4 regions of the Paraburkholderia sp. GAS199 genome follow, and region 1 is predicted to be linked to each of the others. Evidence: predicted binding sites of a transcription regulator. Region 1 holds the regulator's gene; each other region holds the start of a gene.
What was found. The regulator HrcA, encoded in region 1, represses chaperone genes, less so after heat shock. The targets are predictions, from matches to a motif close to TTAGCACTCNNNNNNNNNGAGTGCTAA.
Positions count from the first base shown of each region.

Region 2: P3T18_RS00605 (co-chaperone GroES) is a predicted target of HrcA. The motif match lies at 2,568-2,594, and genes of this name have one in related genera.
Region 3: rpoH (RNA polymerase sigma factor RpoH) is a predicted target of HrcA. The motif match lies at 2,654-2,680, and genes of this name have one in related genera.
Region 4: groES (co-chaperone GroES) is a predicted target of HrcA. The motif match lies at 2,216-2,242, and genes of this name have one in related genera.

Region 1 covers NZ_JBNDMM010000002.1:449,374-453,757, reverse strand. Annotated here, with positions in the region: gene P3T18_RS08115 (NAD kinase) at 1-799, opposite strand, end outside; gene hrcA (heat-inducible transcriptional repressor HrcA) at 1,004-2,023, shown strand; gene hemH (ferrochelatase) at 2,173-3,279, shown strand; gene P3T18_RS08100 (RNA-binding S4 domain-containing protein) at 3,288-3,695, shown strand; gene P3T18_RS08095 (hypothetical protein) at 3,938-4,210, opposite strand; gene grpE (nucleotide exchange factor GrpE) at 4,209-4,384, shown strand, end outside.
Region 2 covers NZ_JBNDMM010000001.1:147,014-151,397, reverse strand. Annotated here, with positions in the region: gene P3T18_RS00615 (porin) at 1-153, opposite strand, end outside; gene groL (chaperonin GroEL) at 595-2,235, opposite strand; gene P3T18_RS00605 (co-chaperone GroES) at 2,254-2,544, opposite strand; gene P3T18_RS00600 (acyl-CoA dehydrogenase family protein) at 2,835-4,052, shown strand; gene P3T18_RS00595 (DUF3088 domain-containing protein) at 4,095-4,384, shown strand, end outside.
Region 3 covers NZ_JBNDMM010000002.1:631,426-635,809, reverse strand. Annotated here, with positions in the region: gene P3T18_RS08900 (cytochrome ubiquinol oxidase subunit I) at 1-1,045, opposite strand, end outside; gene cydP (cytochrome oxidase putative small subunit CydP) at 1,035-1,295, opposite strand; gene rpoH (RNA polymerase sigma factor RpoH) at 1,657-2,592, opposite strand; gene P3T18_RS08885 (acyloxyacyl hydrolase) at 2,955-3,518, shown strand; gene P3T18_RS08880 (nuclear transport factor 2 family protein) at 3,562-3,945, shown strand; gene ybiB (DNA-binding protein YbiB) at 3,987-4,384, opposite strand, start outside.
Region 4 covers NZ_JBNDMM010000002.1:312,390-316,773, reverse strand. Annotated here, with positions in the region: gene P3T18_RS07540 (glycosyltransferase family 4 protein) at 1-864, shown strand, start outside; gene P3T18_RS07535 (FkbM family methyltransferase) at 1,013-1,930, shown strand; gene groES (co-chaperone GroES) at 2,315-2,605, shown strand; gene groL (chaperonin GroEL) at 2,660-4,300, shown strand.

The sequences.
Region 1 (4,384 bases):
TATGACGCGAGCGTCGCACTTCGATCGTGTCGCCGAGTTCGAGCGAGGTGAACGACTGCATGTCGAAATTGACGTTCACTTCGCGTCCCGAGACGATCTGGATGCTGACCTTGGAGTCGTCCGGCAGAACGATCGGCCGGTTCGACAACGCGTGCGGCGCGATCGGCACCAGCACGATGCCCTGCAATTGCGGATGCAGGATCGGCCCCTGCGACGACAACGCGTAAGCGGTCGAGCCGGTAGGCGTGGCGACGATCAGACCGTCCGAGCGCTGGTTGTACATGAAGCGGCCGTCCACCGAGACGTGCAGTTCCGCCATGCCCGAAAAGCCGCTGCGGTTGACCACCACGTCGTTGAAGGCCAGCGCGTGATAGATCGGCGTGCCGTCGCGCATGATGCGCGCTTCGAGCAGCACGCGCTCCTCACGCTCGAAATTGCCCGATAGCATTTGCGGCACGATCTCGCGCATGTCGGAGATCGGGATGTCGGTGATGAAGCCGAGACGGCCGTGGTTGATGCCGATCAGCGGCGTGCGATAAGGCGCGAGCTGCCGGCCGATGCCGAGCATCGTGCCGTCGCCGCCCAGCACCACGGCGACGTCGGCGCGCGCGCCGATCTCGGCGGGGCGCAGCGCCGGGTAGTCGGTGATGCCGATTTCGGCGGCGGTATCGGCTTCGAAAACGACGTCGAAACCGCGTTTCGCGATGCACGAGGCGAGCGCGGTCAGAGGCTCACTGATGCCCGGCGTATTGTTGCGCCCGACGAGCGCGACGGTCTTGAACTGGCTGGTCACTTGCATGCCGGCATTACACCATAGGTAGGGCCTGAAAAGAACCGCAGACAGACCCGGTTGAGGGCCGGCCGACAGGGGCTGCCGGCGCATGTCCCGATTATCGTTAGAATGGTGAAGCCTCGATGACACGAAGCATGGTGGCGAATCGGGGTGTTCATGGGCGTCGTCGGCGCTCGCGGTCGTTGCGTCATTGAGCTAAAATTTTCCCTCATGCTAGATCCTCGCGCACAAACCCTCCTCAAAACGCTGATCGAGCGCTACATCGCCGAAGGTCAGCCGGTCGGCTCGCGCACGCTGTCACGCTATTCCGGCCTGGAGCTGAGCCCGGCCACGATCCGTAACGTGATGTCCGACCTCGAGGATCTGGGGCTCGTCATCAGTCCGCATACGTCGGCGGGGCGCATTCCCACGCCGCGCGGCTACCGCCTGTTCGTGGACACGATGCTCACCGTCGAGTCCGCCGCCGACGAAGAAGCCGTCATGCGCACGGTCAAGACTACGCTGCAGGCAGGCGAACCGCAGAAAATCGTGGCCGCCGCGGCCAGCGTGCTCTCCAGTCTGTCGCAATTCGCCGGCGTGGTGCTCACGCCGCGGCGCAGCCACGTGTTCAAGCAGATCGAGTTCATGCGTTTGTCCGACAAGCGCATTCTGCTGATCATCGTCACGCCCGAGGGCGACGTGCAGAACCGCATCATGGCCACCCAGCGCGACTTTTCGCCGTCGCAACTGGTAGAGGCGTCCAATTACATCAACGCGCATTTTGCCGGCCTTTCGTTCGACGAGGTCCGCCGCCGTTTGCGCGAGGAAATCGACGAATTGCGCGGCGACATGACCACGCTCATGCACGCCGCGGTCACCGCCAGCACCGACGAAGCCGATACCGGCGAAACCGTGCTGATCTCGGGCGAGCGCAACCTGCTCGAAGTCGCCGACCTTTCTTCGGACATGGCGCGTTTGCGCAAGCTGTTCGATGTGTTCGACCAAAAGACCAGTCTCCTTCAGTTGCTCGACGTGTCGAGTCACGCCGCGGGCGTGCAGATTTTCATCGGCGGCGAGTCGAATCTCGTGCCGATCGAGGAAATGAGCGTGGTAACGGCGCCGTACGAGGTGAACGGCAAGATCGTCGGCACGCTCGGCGTGATCGGGCCGACCCGCATGGCCTACAACCGCGTGATCCCAATCGTCGACATCACCGCGCGGCTGCTCTCGCTCACGCTCAGTCAGCAGTAATTCGCCGCCGCCGATCCATACGTTCATGATGCTCGGCGGCGGGCGGCTTGCCAATTGGCCGAATGGCCAGGTAGTCGCGCGGAAACGCGCCGCTATAATGAATTCCACCTGAACCGACTTGCCGCCCAAAGCGGTTACTCCTGCTGCCTATGCGCTTCGATCTCGAGCGGCCCTCGCAGAACGCCACGTCACATCGGGTGGCCGTGCTGCTGATCAACCTCGGCACGCCCGACGCGCCGACGCCGCGTGCGGTTCGCCGCTACCTTGCGCTGTTTCTGTCCGATCCGCGAGTGGTCGAAATTCCCGCCCTGATCTGGCAGGTCATCCTGCGGCTGCTGATTTTGCCGTTTCGTGGCCGCTCCTCGGCGCGCAAGTACGCGGCGGTGTGGATGCCCGAGGGCTCGCCGTTGCGCGTCCATACGGAGAAGCAGGTGGAAGGCTTGCGGCATCTGCTGCAACTGAACGATTACACCGTGCTGGTCGACTACGCCATGCGCTACGGCACGCCCGGCATTCCCGCCATGCTTAATCAGCTGAAGCTGGCGGGCGCGGAGCGGGTGCTGCTCGTGCCCATGTATCCGCAGTACTCGTCGTCCACCACGGCCACCGCTTTCGACGACGCGTTCTCCGCGCTCAAGCGCATGCGCAATCAGCCGGAAATTCGCACGGTGCGCCAGTACGCGGACCATCCGGCCTACATCGCCGCGCTGGCCGCTCAGGTGCATCAATACTGGCATCAGCACGGCCGGCCCGATTTCGCCGCCGGCGACAAACTGGTGCTGAGCTTTCACGGCGTGCCCAAGCGCACCATGGATCTCGGCGACCCGTACCACGAGCAATGCCAGCAGACCGGCGCGCTGCTCATGCAGGCGCTGGAACTGACTTCGGTGGAATGCCGCATTACTTTCCAGTCGCGCTTCGGCAAGGCCGAATGGCTGCAGCCCTACACCGCGCCGACGCTCAAGGAGTTGGGCGCGGCCGGCGTCCGACGCGCCGACGTATTCTGTCCGGGTTTCACCGCCGATTGTCTGGAGACGATCGAGGAAATCGGCATGGAAGTGCGCGACGAATTCCTGCACGCGGGCGGCAAGGAGTTTCACCGCATTGCTTGCCTGAACGCGTCGCAGGCGTGGATCGCGGCGCTCGGCGAGATCGTCGCCCAAAATCTGCAGGGCTGGCCGGTGCAGGCAATGCCGGTGCCTCATACGCCCGCACACGCGCCCGCCCATGCGCCGGCGCACACTTCAGGAATGTGATCAGGCCGATGAATTACAGGATTTCCACCGAACCGGGCGCGAAGCTGCGCATCGACAAATGGCTCTGGGCGGCGCGTTTCTTCAAGACGCGCTCGCTCGCGGCGGACGCGGTCGAGAAGGGTCATGTGCGAATCGGCGGCGCGAGCGTCAAGCCGTCCAAGGACGTGCGCGTCGGCGATCTGGTGGAGATCGAGATCGAGCGGATCGTGTGGCAGGTGGAAGTGCTCGGCATCTGCGACGTGCGCGGTCCCGCCAGCATTGCGCAGACGCTTTATGCGGAAACCGAGGAGAGCCGTGTGAAGCGGGAAGTCGAGCAGGAGCGGCGCAAGACGTATCGCGAGCCGGCTGCCGCATTGCACGGCAGGCCGACCAAGCGCGACCGGCGCACTATCGACAAACTTTCAGGTGGGGATTGAACAGTTGTTCCATGGTCGCGTGCACACCGCCGTATTCGGTCGTGTGGTCGTTGACGGCCCCGGACATGCAGATGGTCGTGGTACCCGCGATCAGTACCAATGCGACCACCGATATTGCAAAGGTCAGTTTCACGGTACTCCCCTTGGGAAGAAGCTGCTGGATGGAAACGGGCTAATCGGTCGAATGCAATGAATCGGAAAGGCTTACGTCAGATTAGGGTTAACGTGTCTTTTCCGATGCTTTATTGGAGCATAGGCCACTTGTCGGGCGCACTCAATCTCAATCTGATTGCGACTCGATAATGGTTGTAACCGGGCATTTCCGCCGCACGTCCGTGGTGCGAAATGTTCGGCGGGAGCCGCTTGAAATGGTCCTTTCCGGCCCCATCTGCCGTTTCGATGCGCGTCAGGTCGCCACGCCGCCTGTCGCAATTTTGCAACGCACAAATCGCCTCTGCCTTTTGGGCGTTGCCGCCACCGTTGGCTTTTAAATTTTTATCGACTTTCAGCGACATGGAAAACACGCAAGAGAACCCGACGAGCCAGAATCCCACGCCCTCGGACGAAGCCGCGCGCCAGGCCGCCGAGGCCGCCGCCGCCCAGCAGGAAGCCGCCGCAGACGCCGCCACCGATTCGCCGGCAGCCGGCGTCGATGCCGCGCTTGCCGAAGCTCAGGCAAAGATCGCCGA
Region 2 (4,384 bases), on a different contig from region 1:
CGAAAATGCATACAGGTGCGAGCCTTTCACGTTGTTGTTAAAGAGCAATCCCGTATCGACGATGCCATACAGCGTTACGCTGCTTTGGGCGTGGGCAACGCCACCGATCGCGTTCAGCGCAAGGAAGGCTACCGAGGTCTTTGTCAATTTCATCTGTGTTTTCTTTGTAGGTGTGCGAATTTATCGCGCAGTAGCGAGCGACACTTTATGTTCCCGAGTGATCAGGAGTTGTCGTGCGTATGAACTGGACAGGAAAATCTGGCCGGATCATCGAAACAACGTCGATATTTTTGCCGAGTGCCGGAAAAAAATCGTCCAACGATTCTTCATGTTCTTATATGAATACGCGCTGTCGCAATGACGACGCTTCTCAAACTCCAGACTCCAAACCCCAACTCACGACGTGCGGATCGCGCAATCCGAGTAATGGCAATGCGACCTCGGACGGAAGTATCGTGGTACTTCGACGCGTCGAAGGCCGCGTGAGCACTTTGGCCGGCTGACGCGCAAACATTGCGGACCGGCGCCCCTGGAAGTGACAGCCAGCCCGTGCTTCTACTTTGACCGCCTGATGCGGGCGGCGATGGAGAGTGTTTAAAAATCGAGCCCTGGGCCGCCAGCGCCGGGACCGCCCGGCTGACCTGCGGCCGGCGTATCCTTCGGTGCTTCGTGAACGGTGGCGTCGGTGGTTAGAAGCAGCCCTGCAACCGACGCCGCGTTCTGGAGTGCGGTGCGGGTGACCTTGGTCGGATCGAGCACGCCCGACTCGACCAGATCGCCGTATTCGCCGGTCTGTGCGTTGTAGCCGAAATTGCCCGCGCCTTCCGCGACCTTTGCAACGACCACGCTTGCTTCTTCGCCGGCATTCGTGACGATCTGGCGCAACGGCTCCTCGAGCGCGCGCAGCACGATCTTGACACCGGCGTCCTGGTCGGCGTTCGCGCCCCTGAGGCCGCTGATTGACTGCTTCACGCGGATCAGCACAACTCCGCCGCCAGGCACGATGCCTTCTTCGACGGCTGCGCGCGTGGCATGCAATGCGTCGTCGACACGGTCTTTCTTTTCCTTGACCTCGATTTCGGTTGCGCCGCCTACCTTGATGACCGCCACGCCGCCGGCCAGCTTGGCCACGCGTTCCTGCAGCTTCTCCCGGTCGTAGTCGGAAGTCGCTTCCTCGATCTGCACGCGGATCTGCTTGACGCGCGCTTCGATGTTCTTGCTGTCACCCGCACCGTCGATCACGGTGGTGTTTTCCTTGCCGACTTCGATGCGCTTGGCCTGGCCCAATTCGGCAAGCGTCGCTTTATCGAGCGACAGGCCGGTTTCTTCGGCGATGACCTGACCGCCGGTCAGGATCGCGATATCTTCCAGTAGCGCCTTGCGACGATCGCCGAAGCCGGGCGCCTTCACCGCCACTGTCTTCAGAATGCCGCGAATGTTGTTCACGACCAGCGTGGCTAGCGCTTCGCCTTCCACGTCTTCTGCGATGATGAGCAGTGGGCGGCCGGCTTTGGCGACCTGTTCGAGGACCGGCAGCAGATCGCGAATGTTCGACACTTTCTTGTCATGCAACAGCACAAACGGGTTATCGAGTACCGCAACCTGCTTGTCCTGATCGTTGATGAAATACGGCGACAGGTAGCCACGGTCGAATTGCAGACCTTCCACTACGTCGAGCTCGTCGTCAAGCGACTTGCCGTCTTCGACAGTGATAACGCCTTCCTTGCCGACGCGGTCGATCGCTTCCGCGATACGCTGACCGATCGACTCTTCGCCGTTGGCCGAAATCGTTGCGACCTGGGCGATTTCCTTGCTGGTGGTGGTCGGTCTGCTGATCTTCTTCAGCTCTCCAATTGCGGCGATCACCGCCTTGTCGATGCCGCGTTTCAGATCCAGCGGGTTGAGGCCTGCCGCCACGTATTTCTGGCCTTCGCGCACGATGGCTTGGGCAAGCACGGTCGCCGTGGTGGTGCCGTCGCCCGCGGCATCGCTGGTGCGTGACGCGACTTCTTTGACGAGCTGCGCCCCGATGTTTTGCACGCGATCCGGCAATTCGATTTCCTTCGCAACCGACACACCGTCCTTGGTAACGATCGGCGCGCCGAAGCTGCGTTCGAGCACCACGTTGCGGCCTTTCGGGCCCAGTGTGACCTTGACCGCGTTGGCGAGGATGTTGACGCCTTCGACTAGCTTCGAGCGGGCGACGTCGCTGAAAATGATTTCTTTTGATGCCATGGTTAGACGCTCCGTTCGTTATTGAGTGACGACTGCGACGACATCTTCTTCGCGCAACACGAGCAACTCATTGCCGTCGACTTTGACCGACTGCCCGGCGTATTTGCCGAACAACACGCGTTCACCGACTTTCAGATCGGGTTCGATGCGCTTGCCGTCGCTATCGCGTTTGCCTGGCCCGATGGCGATCACTTCGCCCTGATCGGGTTTCTCTGCGGCGCTTTCCGGAATGACGATGCCCGAGACGGTTTTGGTTTCCTGGTCGAGACGTTTGACGATCAGGCGGTCATGCAGGGGACGTAGGCTCATGGTTCCATTTCCACGGTTAATTTCTGGCACTCGTCGTTGGTGAGTGCTGACCGGGATCGAGTATAGGAATGCGCCGACCGTTGCTCCAATAACGGATTCATCGATTCTTATCCGCAATTCGCATTTCACAATCACGCATATTCATAGCTCGATTTGCTGGTTTTGTGCGGAGAGCCGCGTCCCTATACTGACCCGTCCCTTCGGCATGTCCGTGCGAAGCGCTGCATCGATTAGCCAACGCAATTAGCCGGGTCGAGCCCGATCCGAGCGCTTATACGAGGAATCAAGGCATGCAGGTCTCAGAGAGCACCAAGGCGCGCGCGACGCTCGACGCAATACTCGCCGGGTTGCCGGCACTTGCGCAGGCGATTGGCGAAGACGCCGCGCAGCGTGAGTTGCGGCGCGAGTTGCCATTCGACGGTTTCCGCGCATTTCGCGAATCCGGTCTGGGTGTGCTTCGTTTTCCCGTGGAGTGGGGCGGCCTGGGCGGATCGCTGGAGGACCTTTTTCAAGTGATCGCCACGCTGGCTGCGCATGAATCGAATGTCGCGCACGCATTGCGGATTCACTTCGACCAGACCGAGCAATTGCTGCTGTCGCCGCAGTCCGCATTCAACGACACACAGATCGAGCGCATCCGGCAAGGAGCGATCTTCGGGGGAGCCTCGACAGAACTGGGCACGGCAAGGCCTGGAGAAATCGTGACGAAGCTCGTTCGCGACGGCGAACATTTTCGTGTAACGGGCAAAAAGTATTATTCGACTGGGACCGCATTTGCGGACTATGCACGCATTAACGTGCAGGACGAAAGCGACCAGAAAGTGTCGATCGTGATTCCGGTCTCGCGTGAAGGCTTGCAGGTCGTCGACGACTGGGACGGCATGGGGCAGCGCATGACGGCGAGCGGCAGTCTCGTGCTCGATAACGTGCAGGTGCTTTCCGATGAGGTTGCGACTCGCGGCTACACGACGCTCGCTGGCCGGCATGGCAGCGCAGTGCGCCAGTTGCATCTGGTGACCGTGGCGGCAGGTATCGTGCGCAACATCGTCGCTGATGCTCGCCGCTACGTGACGCAATTTGGCCGTCCGGTGCTGCATAGCCCGGCACCCTCCGCGCGGGAGGACGGCTTCGTGCAGCAGGTGGTGGGCGATCTGGCAGCGCACAGCCTGTCGATCGACGCGCTAGTCGCGACCAACGCGCGCACGCTCGACCGCTCGGCGAATGCGATCCACAGCGGATCCGCGAACGCTGAAGAACTGGTACTGGAAAGCGCGCTGGCCACCGCAAAAACGCAACTCGTGGTTAGCAAGCTGGCGCTATATGCGGGCGAGCGTCTATTCGAAATTGGCGGCGCATCGGCAACCGGTCGCGCACACAATTTCGATCGCCATTGGCGCAATCTGCGCACCATCTTCAGCCACAACCCCTTGCTTCACAAAGCGCGCGTGATAGGCGACTACGAACTGAATGGCGTGACGACACACCTGACTGAAGGACGCGTGTTCTAACGCGCTGCCATTTCTTCACCTCCTGTTTCGAGTATTGCAACCATGAGCCGAGACTTGCTGTTACTGCTGGAGCCGGGCTTCGCCGATCCGGACCATCCGGGTGAACGATTTATCTGCCCGGACAGTGCGCCCATTGAAGGCTTGCTCGCGAGCGATCCAGCGCGCAACGCGCGACTCGACATTTGCCGGTTGCCGTTCCCGCGTCCGCGCACCGCAGTGATCGAAGCGCTGGGTGCCGGGCACCAGAATCTGCCGGTGCTGATTCTGGGCGACGCGCAGCCTGCGCCGGCCGACGCGCAGACGCTCGGCGTCAAACGCTTCGTGACGGACAC
Region 3 (4,384 bases), 180 kb from region 1:
GGGCTTCGAAATCGGCTTTGGCTTCGTCCGTCGGGTCGCCTTGCTTGAGCTTTTGCAACGCGGCGTAGGCCAGCATGCCGTTTCTGATGCGAACTTCGTTGCGCGCCATCAGATCTTTCAGACCCACCACCGGCTCGTCGAGCGAACGCGTCGCGATGATGCCGAGCGCGTAGGGCACGCGTATCGCGTAGTCCGTGCGTTCTTCCTGCTGGTTCGGAATCCCGAAGATCGTGAAGGGTGCGGGCGCCGGTGCGGTTTCCCACTCGGATTCGATGGCGGCCAGCTTGACCTGTTGCACTTCGCCCGTGCGGTAGCCGGATTCGTCGCCGAGCACGATGACGCACAACGTGGAGGCAAGCCCGAAACCGGCGGCAATGGCGAACGAACGCAGCGCGAATTCGGTATCGCGGCGCTTGAGCAGATACCACGAAGAGATGCCCAGCACGAACATCGAAGCCGTAACGTAGCCGGCCGATACCGTGTGCACGAATTTCACCTGCGCAACCGGGTTGAACAGCACCGAGAAGATGCTGTCGAGTTCCATGCGCATGGTCTGATAGTTGAACGTTGCGCCGACCGGATTGTTCATCCAGCCGTTGGCCACCAGAATCCACAGCGCCGACAGGTTCGAGCCCAGCGCGACCAGAAACGTCACGCCGACGTGCTGCACTTTCGAGAGCCGGTTCCAGCCGAAGAAAAACAGACCGACGAAGGTCGATTCGAGGAAAAACGCCATCAGGCCTTCGACGGCCAGCGGCACGCCGAAAATGTCGCCCACGTAATGCGAGTAGTACGACCAGTTGGTGCCGAACTGAAACTCCAGCGTGAGACCGGTGGTGACGCCCATCGCGAAGTTGATGCCGAACAGCTTGCCCCAGAACTGGGTCATGTCCTTGTAGACCTGCTTGCCAGTCATCACATAAACGGATTCCATGATGACCAGCAGCCACGACAGACCGAGCGTGAGCGGCACGAACAGAAAGTGATAGAGCGCCGTGACGGCGAACTGGAGGCGCGAGAGTTCTACGACTTCGCTAACGGGCATGTTGATCACCTTGGGACGGATGCGAAGCCGACGCGGATAGCAATGCCTGCGCGACCTGCTCAGGCGGGAGCGACATATGTTCCGCCTGCGGATGATTGAAAAATGCGTACTTGAGTGCCATCAGCAGTACGAACTTGATGGCGAGGACGATGGCGATATCCCGCGCCAAAGTCGGACCGCGCGCCCAGCGGGCGAGGCGCTTGCGCAGGCCTGGCCGGGGCGGGTTGTTGCGATTGAGGGCTAGGGTCATGATCGGTCGAAGGCAACTTCACGCCGGTAATTTCCGGCTGGCTCCGGGCCGCGTGAGCGGTCCGGCGAGTGCATCCCGATTTTAGGAGCGCAGCCCTGGCGCGCGTGATCCGGCCCTGCGGCATTGGGTCGCGAAGCTCGCTCCGTTTGGACAGTATTGCTACCGGCTTTGTGTTACGTCAAGAAAGGTGTTCCCGAGCGCGCGTGGTGAAGCGAGTTTCGGAGTCGGTATGTGGAGAGGCGCAAGTGCGCGGTTGCGGATGGGAGCGGGCAGAAAAAAGCCCCGCCTTCTTGCGAGGGCGGGGCTTGGCGAACTGTGCCTTGCACGACGATTGAATCGCCGCGCGGAGGCGAATTACGGCTTACGCATATTCGGCGAGTGCGCCGCGCATTTTCTTCATGGCGCTCGCTTCGATCTGGCGGATACGCTCGGCCGACACGCCGAATTCGTCGGCGAGTTCGTGCAGCGTGGAGCCACCCGAACCGTCGTCTTCCACCTTCAGCCAGCGAGCCTCGATGATGCGACGGCTGCGTGCGTCGAGTGCGTCCAGCGCGCTGGCGATGCCGTCGCTTTGCAGCTTGTCGCGCTGACGCGAAGCCAGCACGGCGGTCGGCTCGCTGTGCGAGTCGGCCAGATAGGCGATCGGCGCGTACGACTCCTCGCCGTCTTCGACCTGACCTTCGAGCGCGATATCGCCGCCCGACAGACGCGTTTCCATCTCAGCCACTTCTTCGCGCTTCACGTTCAGTTCCTGGGCGAGACCTTCGATCTCGTCAGGCGTGAACGCGCCCAGACCCTGCTTGTGGCTGCGCAGGTTGAAGAACAGCTTGCGCTGCGCCTTGGTGGTGGCGACCTTCACCATGCGCCAGTTGCGCAGGATGTATTCGTGGATCTCTGCCTTGATCCAGTGCATGGCGTACGAAACGAGACGTACGTTCTGCTCCGGGTCGAAGCGCTTCACGGCCTTCATGAGGCCGATATTGCCTTCCTGAATCAGGTCGGCGTGCGGCAGTCCATAGCCCAGATAGTTGCGCGCGATCGACACGACCAGCCGCAAGTGCGACAGGACGAGACGGCGCGCAGAGACGAGGTTGTCCTGCTCGCGAAATTCGGTGGCGAACTGGCGTTCTTCCGCCGGCGTCAGCATCGGAATCCGATTTACGGCCTGGATGTAGGCGTCGATATTGCCCAGTTGACCGGGCAGCAGCGAGGAATGCGAGAGCGCCAGTGCACCTGCCGAAGCGGCCTTAGCCGACGACGGGCTCAGAGTATTCGGAAGGGTCATTGCATGGCTCACGTGTAAAACTCCTTTGGAATCAAACAAAAGCTTGTTCAGAGAACGACTCCAGCGTTGGATGTTAGCACTCTGAATTACCGAGTGCTAATACTTAGAGGGCGTAGGGTCATCCAAGTTCCGCAAATTCCTATTGAAATTCAAATTCTGATAGCCATCTTACGCCTCTTGCGGCGTGCATGTTTGGACCGTAGAAATTACCTAACAACGGCCTTTCGATCTAACATGTGTTCGATTTTTTCTGAATCTGAAGTGACTAATTGCGAAAAAATAGATTTCTTCAGACGATCCAACATTTTGAGATTGTCTTTAGAATAGGGGCAACATTCAGAAGGTAATCAACGTTCGGCTAGCTCGGGTGTTCGATGAACAACAAAAAAAGCGTGTTGCGTGGTCTGGCTCTAAATGGGGTTTGCGCGGCTGTGCTGGCCTGCGCGTCCGGGTTGGCGGCGGCCGACCAGTTCGGCGTGCAATTTGCCGTCGGCACGGGCGATCACCACTTCAAGAAGTACGATCTCGGCTTTGTGTGGGATCCGAATCTGACGTGGTGGCAAATCGGCGACTGGCACTTCGCGCTGATCGGCGAAGCGCATGCGGCCTTATGGCACACCGATGAGGCCAACATTCACAAAAATATTGGCGAATTTGGCGTGACGCCGATCATCCGCTTCATCAAGGGCTCGGGCTCGATCCGGCCGTTCGTGGAAGCGGGGGCGGGCGTACGTCTGCTGACGAGTCCCACCGTCTCTTCTGACTACAATTATTCGACAGCGTTCCAGTTCACGCCGATGGCCGGCGTGGGCGTGCAGATCGGCAACCACCAGCAGTACCAGGTGGGCTACCGGTTCCAGCATATTTCCAACGGCGGTATCAAAGAGCCGAATCCTGGTATAAATTTCCACCAGCTATATTTGCAATATAACTTCTGACGACCGTGGCCACGTTCGGCTTACCGGTGCAAGGGGCTGAGCAATGGCGGCAAAGATAATCGAAGCGATTCGCGGACTCGAGCGAGAGCGCTTTCGGGCCATGGTCGACGGCGACGGACAGTCGCTCGACTCGTTGCTGGCCGAGAACGTGAGCTACGTGCACACGAACGGCAAGCGCGAGACGAAGCGGCAGTTCATCGATGGCATAACGGGCGGCCGCCGCCGCTATCGGCAGATCGAAGTGCAGTCGCAGGACGTGCTGCCGGTGGGAAGCGAAACGTGCGTCGTGACCGGCCGCGCGTTGATCGAGATGGAAGCAAACAACGGCGCGCTGCTGTTTCCTATCGCCTACACCGCCATTCACACTCAGGAAGACGGCCAGTGGCGGCTGATCGCGTGGCAGGCCACGCGCTGCGCGATCGAGTGAATCGGGCTGTGCCGCGCGTCGGTGCTCGAGACGCGCTCCGGTTAGACGGCCGTTTTCGCGACGTCCACGATCAATTCCACCTGCCGTTCGATCGCGCTCGGCACGGGCGCCTCGCCGCGCAAGACGGCGGCGATCCAGGCGGCGGTGGTGGGCGCGTCGCGCGCTTCCGGCAATTCGACCTCGGGCGCGTCCGGCGACGAGCGCTCGTGCGGCACGCGCGTCTCGCAGACGCCGTCGTGCAACCAGTCCACCTGTACCTGACGACGCGTGTCCGCCACGGCCTCGCCTTCGGTGCCGCGCGCCAGCAAGGCGCCGCCGGCGGCTGCGTCGGGATGCGTGTTGAATAGCTGGGTCAGGCTGTCGCGATACGGCGGGTGCGTGTAGTTCACGAGGCGCAGCCCGGCGGGCGCGAACGGTTGCAGGATCTTCACCAGCGTGT
Region 4 (4,384 bases), 140 kb from region 1:
CGCGGCGCCGCGCGGACGCAGCCGTTTACGCTGGCGTGGGGCGTGCATCAAACGGAGTTTCCGTCGTCGAGTTCGGGCATGAAGCTCGCGTTCGTGGCGAAGGTTTGCGCGTGGTTGTCGTCGCGGCTGCCGGATGTCATCGTGTGCTGTGCCGAAGCGGCGCGTCGCTCGCATGTTGGCGGCGGATACGACGAAAAGCGCATGCACGTGATTTTCAACGGCTTCGATCTCGATCTCTTCAAGCCGCGTGCGCGCGACGACGATCCGCTGCGCACCGCACTCGGTCTGGATGCGGCGACGCCGGTGGTCGGCATCGTCGGTCGCTACGACCCGGCCAAGGACTACGAGAATTTTGTCGCGGCCGTGGCGAAAGCGTCGGCCATGCAGCCGGATTGCCGCTTCGTGATGATCGGCCGCGGGCTGGATGCCGCTAACGAAGAACTCGTCTCGATGATCGATCGCGCCGGCGTGACGGACGTCTGCCATCTGATGGGCGCGCGTAGCGATCTGCATCTGCTGGTGCCCGCGCTCGATCTGTTCTGTCTGTCGTCCCGAAGCGAGGGACTGCCGACGGTGGTGGGCGAGGCGATGGCCTGCGGCGTTCCCTGCGTTGCCACCGACGTAGGCGACACGGCGCTGCTGGTGGGCGACACGGGTTGCGTCGTGCCGCGCAGCAATCCGCAGGCGCTGGCCGAGGGCATCGCAAGTCTGCTCGCATTGAGCGCGGCCGATCGCGAGCGGCTCGGCGATCAGGCGCGCGCCCGGATGGAAGCACGTTTTTCGATCGAGCGCTGCTGGGCGGCGTACCGGCACGTGTATTCGGCGCCGAGAGGGCGGTTGGAGATGAAGGTGGATGCCGTCTGATTAAGCGCTCACTACGAGTGGTCACTGAGCCGCCGGGTGTTGTGATTCGATTTCGCGCGGCGGGTCGGTACGTTTCTAGAAAAATAGCGGGAAGCTGCTGGGGTGAAATAAGACGCCTTTGTGTTCATTCATGCACATTGAGGGAATTATGCGTAAAGATAGCCTCGGCGAATCGCCTGTATTTAAAATCAATTACGGCCGCCTGTTTTTTCTGCGGGAAATGGCGTTCTGGCTGGTCAATTTTCTGCTGCTCAGGCAGTCTAAAAAACATCTGGCGGATAAGCGGCAGCTGGTTGTTTTTTCGTTCGATCATATTGGTCGCGAAATCAATATCAGCGGAATATATGAAATCAAGGAGCTGGAAACGCTGTTTGCCTGGCTGTCGCAATACAAGAATATTTTCGATGGTATCGCCATCGATATAGGCGCGAATATCGGAAATCACAGTCTTTATTTTTCCGACTTCTACAGGAAGGTGCTGAGCTTCGAGCCGGCGTCGAGAACCTACAAGCTTCTGTCGATCAACGCCGATCTCACGGAGAACATCGCCTGCTACAACGTAGGCATCTCCAGCAGCAATCGGGATGCTTTGCTCCACGTCGATCACGAGAATCTGGGTGGTTCGTTCGTTTCCACGGAGCCGTCCGCGCACACTCAGGCTATCCGATTGCAGACTCTGGATTCCGTCGTGAACGGTGCCGAACCGATAAAGCTGATCAAGCTCGACGTGGAAGGGCACGAATACGACGCTTTACTAGGTTCCGAAAGCGTGATCAGAAAAAATTCGCCGGTCATCCTGTTCGAACAGCATTTGTCGGATTTTGTGGATGGCCAGTCGAAGGTGATCAATCTTGTCAGAAGCTTTGGTTATTCGAAATTCGCTTCGATTCAGAATTATCCTCGGGCACCGAATAATTCTGGATTTCTTTTCAGAACGTTGTTCGGTGTGTTGGGGCGCCTGATTTATGGCGAGTCGATGCAGGTTATTTTTAAAGATAATTTCGAACCGGGCTCGTATGCATTTATCGTCGCGATTCCGGATTGGGTCGAGGCAGGTGCCGCTTGAGGGGTCTTCGGCCGACGCGAGGCTGGCGATGTGGCAAAGTCGCGACTGTGAATCCTCCTTGCGGCGTTGATGCATGACTCGCCCGGTGCTGCCGCGCGGCGGTTGGCCAGTCGAGCGAAATGGATCGTTACGCCAAAAGTCTGTTCAAGAGTCGAATTAAATGCTCAACTAGCGGGGAACCACCTCCCTAGAGTTCGAATCCGACCCCGCAACGCTCGTAGTTCAGCGACTCATGGTATCCCCGGCAGCATCCCTTCTTGAATTTGTCACCACCCGTCCATATAATTAGCACTCGCTGCACGAGAGTGCTAACAACATCGCCGGTTGGCTCCGCCAGCCGGGTTTTCTCAGCGTTCTTCAGTCTCAATCAAGAGAGGAGTATGTATGAACCTTCGTCCTTTGCATGATCGCGTGATCGTCAAACGTCTGGATCAAGAAACCAAGACCGCGTCGGGCATCGTGATCCCCGAAGCCGCAGCAGAAAAGCCGGATCAAGGCGAAATTCTGGCAGTCGGCCCGGGCAAGCGCGACGACAAGGGTGCACAAATCGCACTCGACGTGAAGGTTGGTGACCGTGTTCTGTTCGGCAAGTACGCAGGCCAGACCGTCAAGGTCGACGGCAACGAACTGCTCGTGATGCGCGAAGAAGACATCATGGCCGTGGTGCAGAAGTAAGCGCAAGTCGCTACTTTTCCCGGTCATATTTCAAAGAATTCAAGGAGTTAGAAGATGGCAGCTAAAGACGTCGTATTCGGTGATTCCGCCCGTGCCAAGATGGTTGAAGGCGTGAACATCCTCGCGAACGCTGTGAAGGTCACGCTGGGCCCGAAGGGTCGCAACGTTGTCCTGGAACGCAGCTTCGGCGGCCCGACGGTCACTAAGGACGGTGTGTCGGTCGCGAAAGAGATCGAACTGAAAGACAAGCTCCAGAACATGGGCGCACAAATGGTCAAGGAAGTGGCTTCCAAGACCAGCGACAACGCAGGTGACGGCACCACGACCGCAACGGTTCTGGCTCAGTCGATCGTCCGCGAAGGCATGAAGTACGTTGCATCGGGCATGAACCCGATGGACCTGAAGCGCGGTATCGACAAGGCTGTGTTCGCAGCAATCGAAGAACTGCGCAAGATCAGCAAGCCGTGCACGACCAACAAGGAAATCGCTCAAGTCGGCGCGATCTCGGCGAACAGCGATTCGTCGATCGGCGACCGTATCGCTGAAGCGATGGACAAGGTCGGCAAGGAAGGCGTCATCACCGTCGAAGACGGCAAGTCGCTGCAAGACGAGCTGGACGTTGTCGAAGGTATGCAATTCGACCGCGGCTACCTGTCGCCGTACTTCATCAACAACCCGGACAAGCAAGTTGCCGTGTTGGACAACCCGTTCGTGCTGCTGCACGACAAGAAGGTGTCGAACATCCGTGATCTGCTGCCGGTACTGGAACAGGTCGCCAAGGCTGGCCGTCCGCTGCTGATCATCGCTGAAGACGTCGAAGGCGAAGCGCTGGCAACGCTGGTGGTGAACAACATCCGCGGCATCCTGAAGACTGTTGCCGTCAAGGCTCCGGGCTTCGGCGATCGTCGTAAGGCCATGCTGGAAGACATCGCGATCCTGACCGGCGGTCAAGTCATCGCTGAAGAAACCGGCCTGACGCTCGAAAAGGCAACGCTGGCTGAACTGGGTCAAGCGAAGCGCATCGAAGTGGGCAAGGAAAACACGACGATCATCGACGGCGCTGGCGAAGCTGCAAACATCGAAGCACGTGTGAAGCAGGTTCGCACGCAAATCGAAGAAGCTACGTCGGACTACGACCGTGAAAAGCTGCAAGAACGCGTTGCCAAGCTGGCAGGCGGCGTTGCAGTGATCAAGGTCGGTGCTGCGACCGAAGTCGAAATGAAGGAAAAGAAGGCACGTGTCGAAGACGCACTGCACGCAACGCGCGCAGCTGTGGAAGAAGGCATCGTTGCTGGCGGCGGCGTCGCACTGATCCGTGCACGTACGGCAATCGCTGGCCTGAAGGGCGCTAACGCCGATCAGGACGCAGGTATCAAGATCGTGCTGCGCGCGATGGAAGAGCCGCTGCGCCAGATCGTCACGAACGGTGGCGAAGAAGCCAGCGTCGTCGTGGCAGCAGTTGCTGCTGGTAAGGGCAACTACGGCTACAACGCGGCAACCGGCGAGTACGTCGACCTGGTCGACGCTGGTGTCGTGGACCCGACGAAGGTGACGCGCACGGCGCTGCAAAACGCAGCTTCGGTCGCTGGCCTGCTGTTGACCACCGACGCAGCTGTCTGCGAACTGCCGAAGGAAGATGCACCGATGCCTGGCGGCATGCCCGGCGGCATGGGCGGCATGGGCATGGACATGTAATTGCGATTGGGCCTCTTCGCGAGGCTCGGTTGGAGCACATGGGGAAGCGCGCCGCGAGGGGTGCTTCCCAAAAGAAAAAACCCG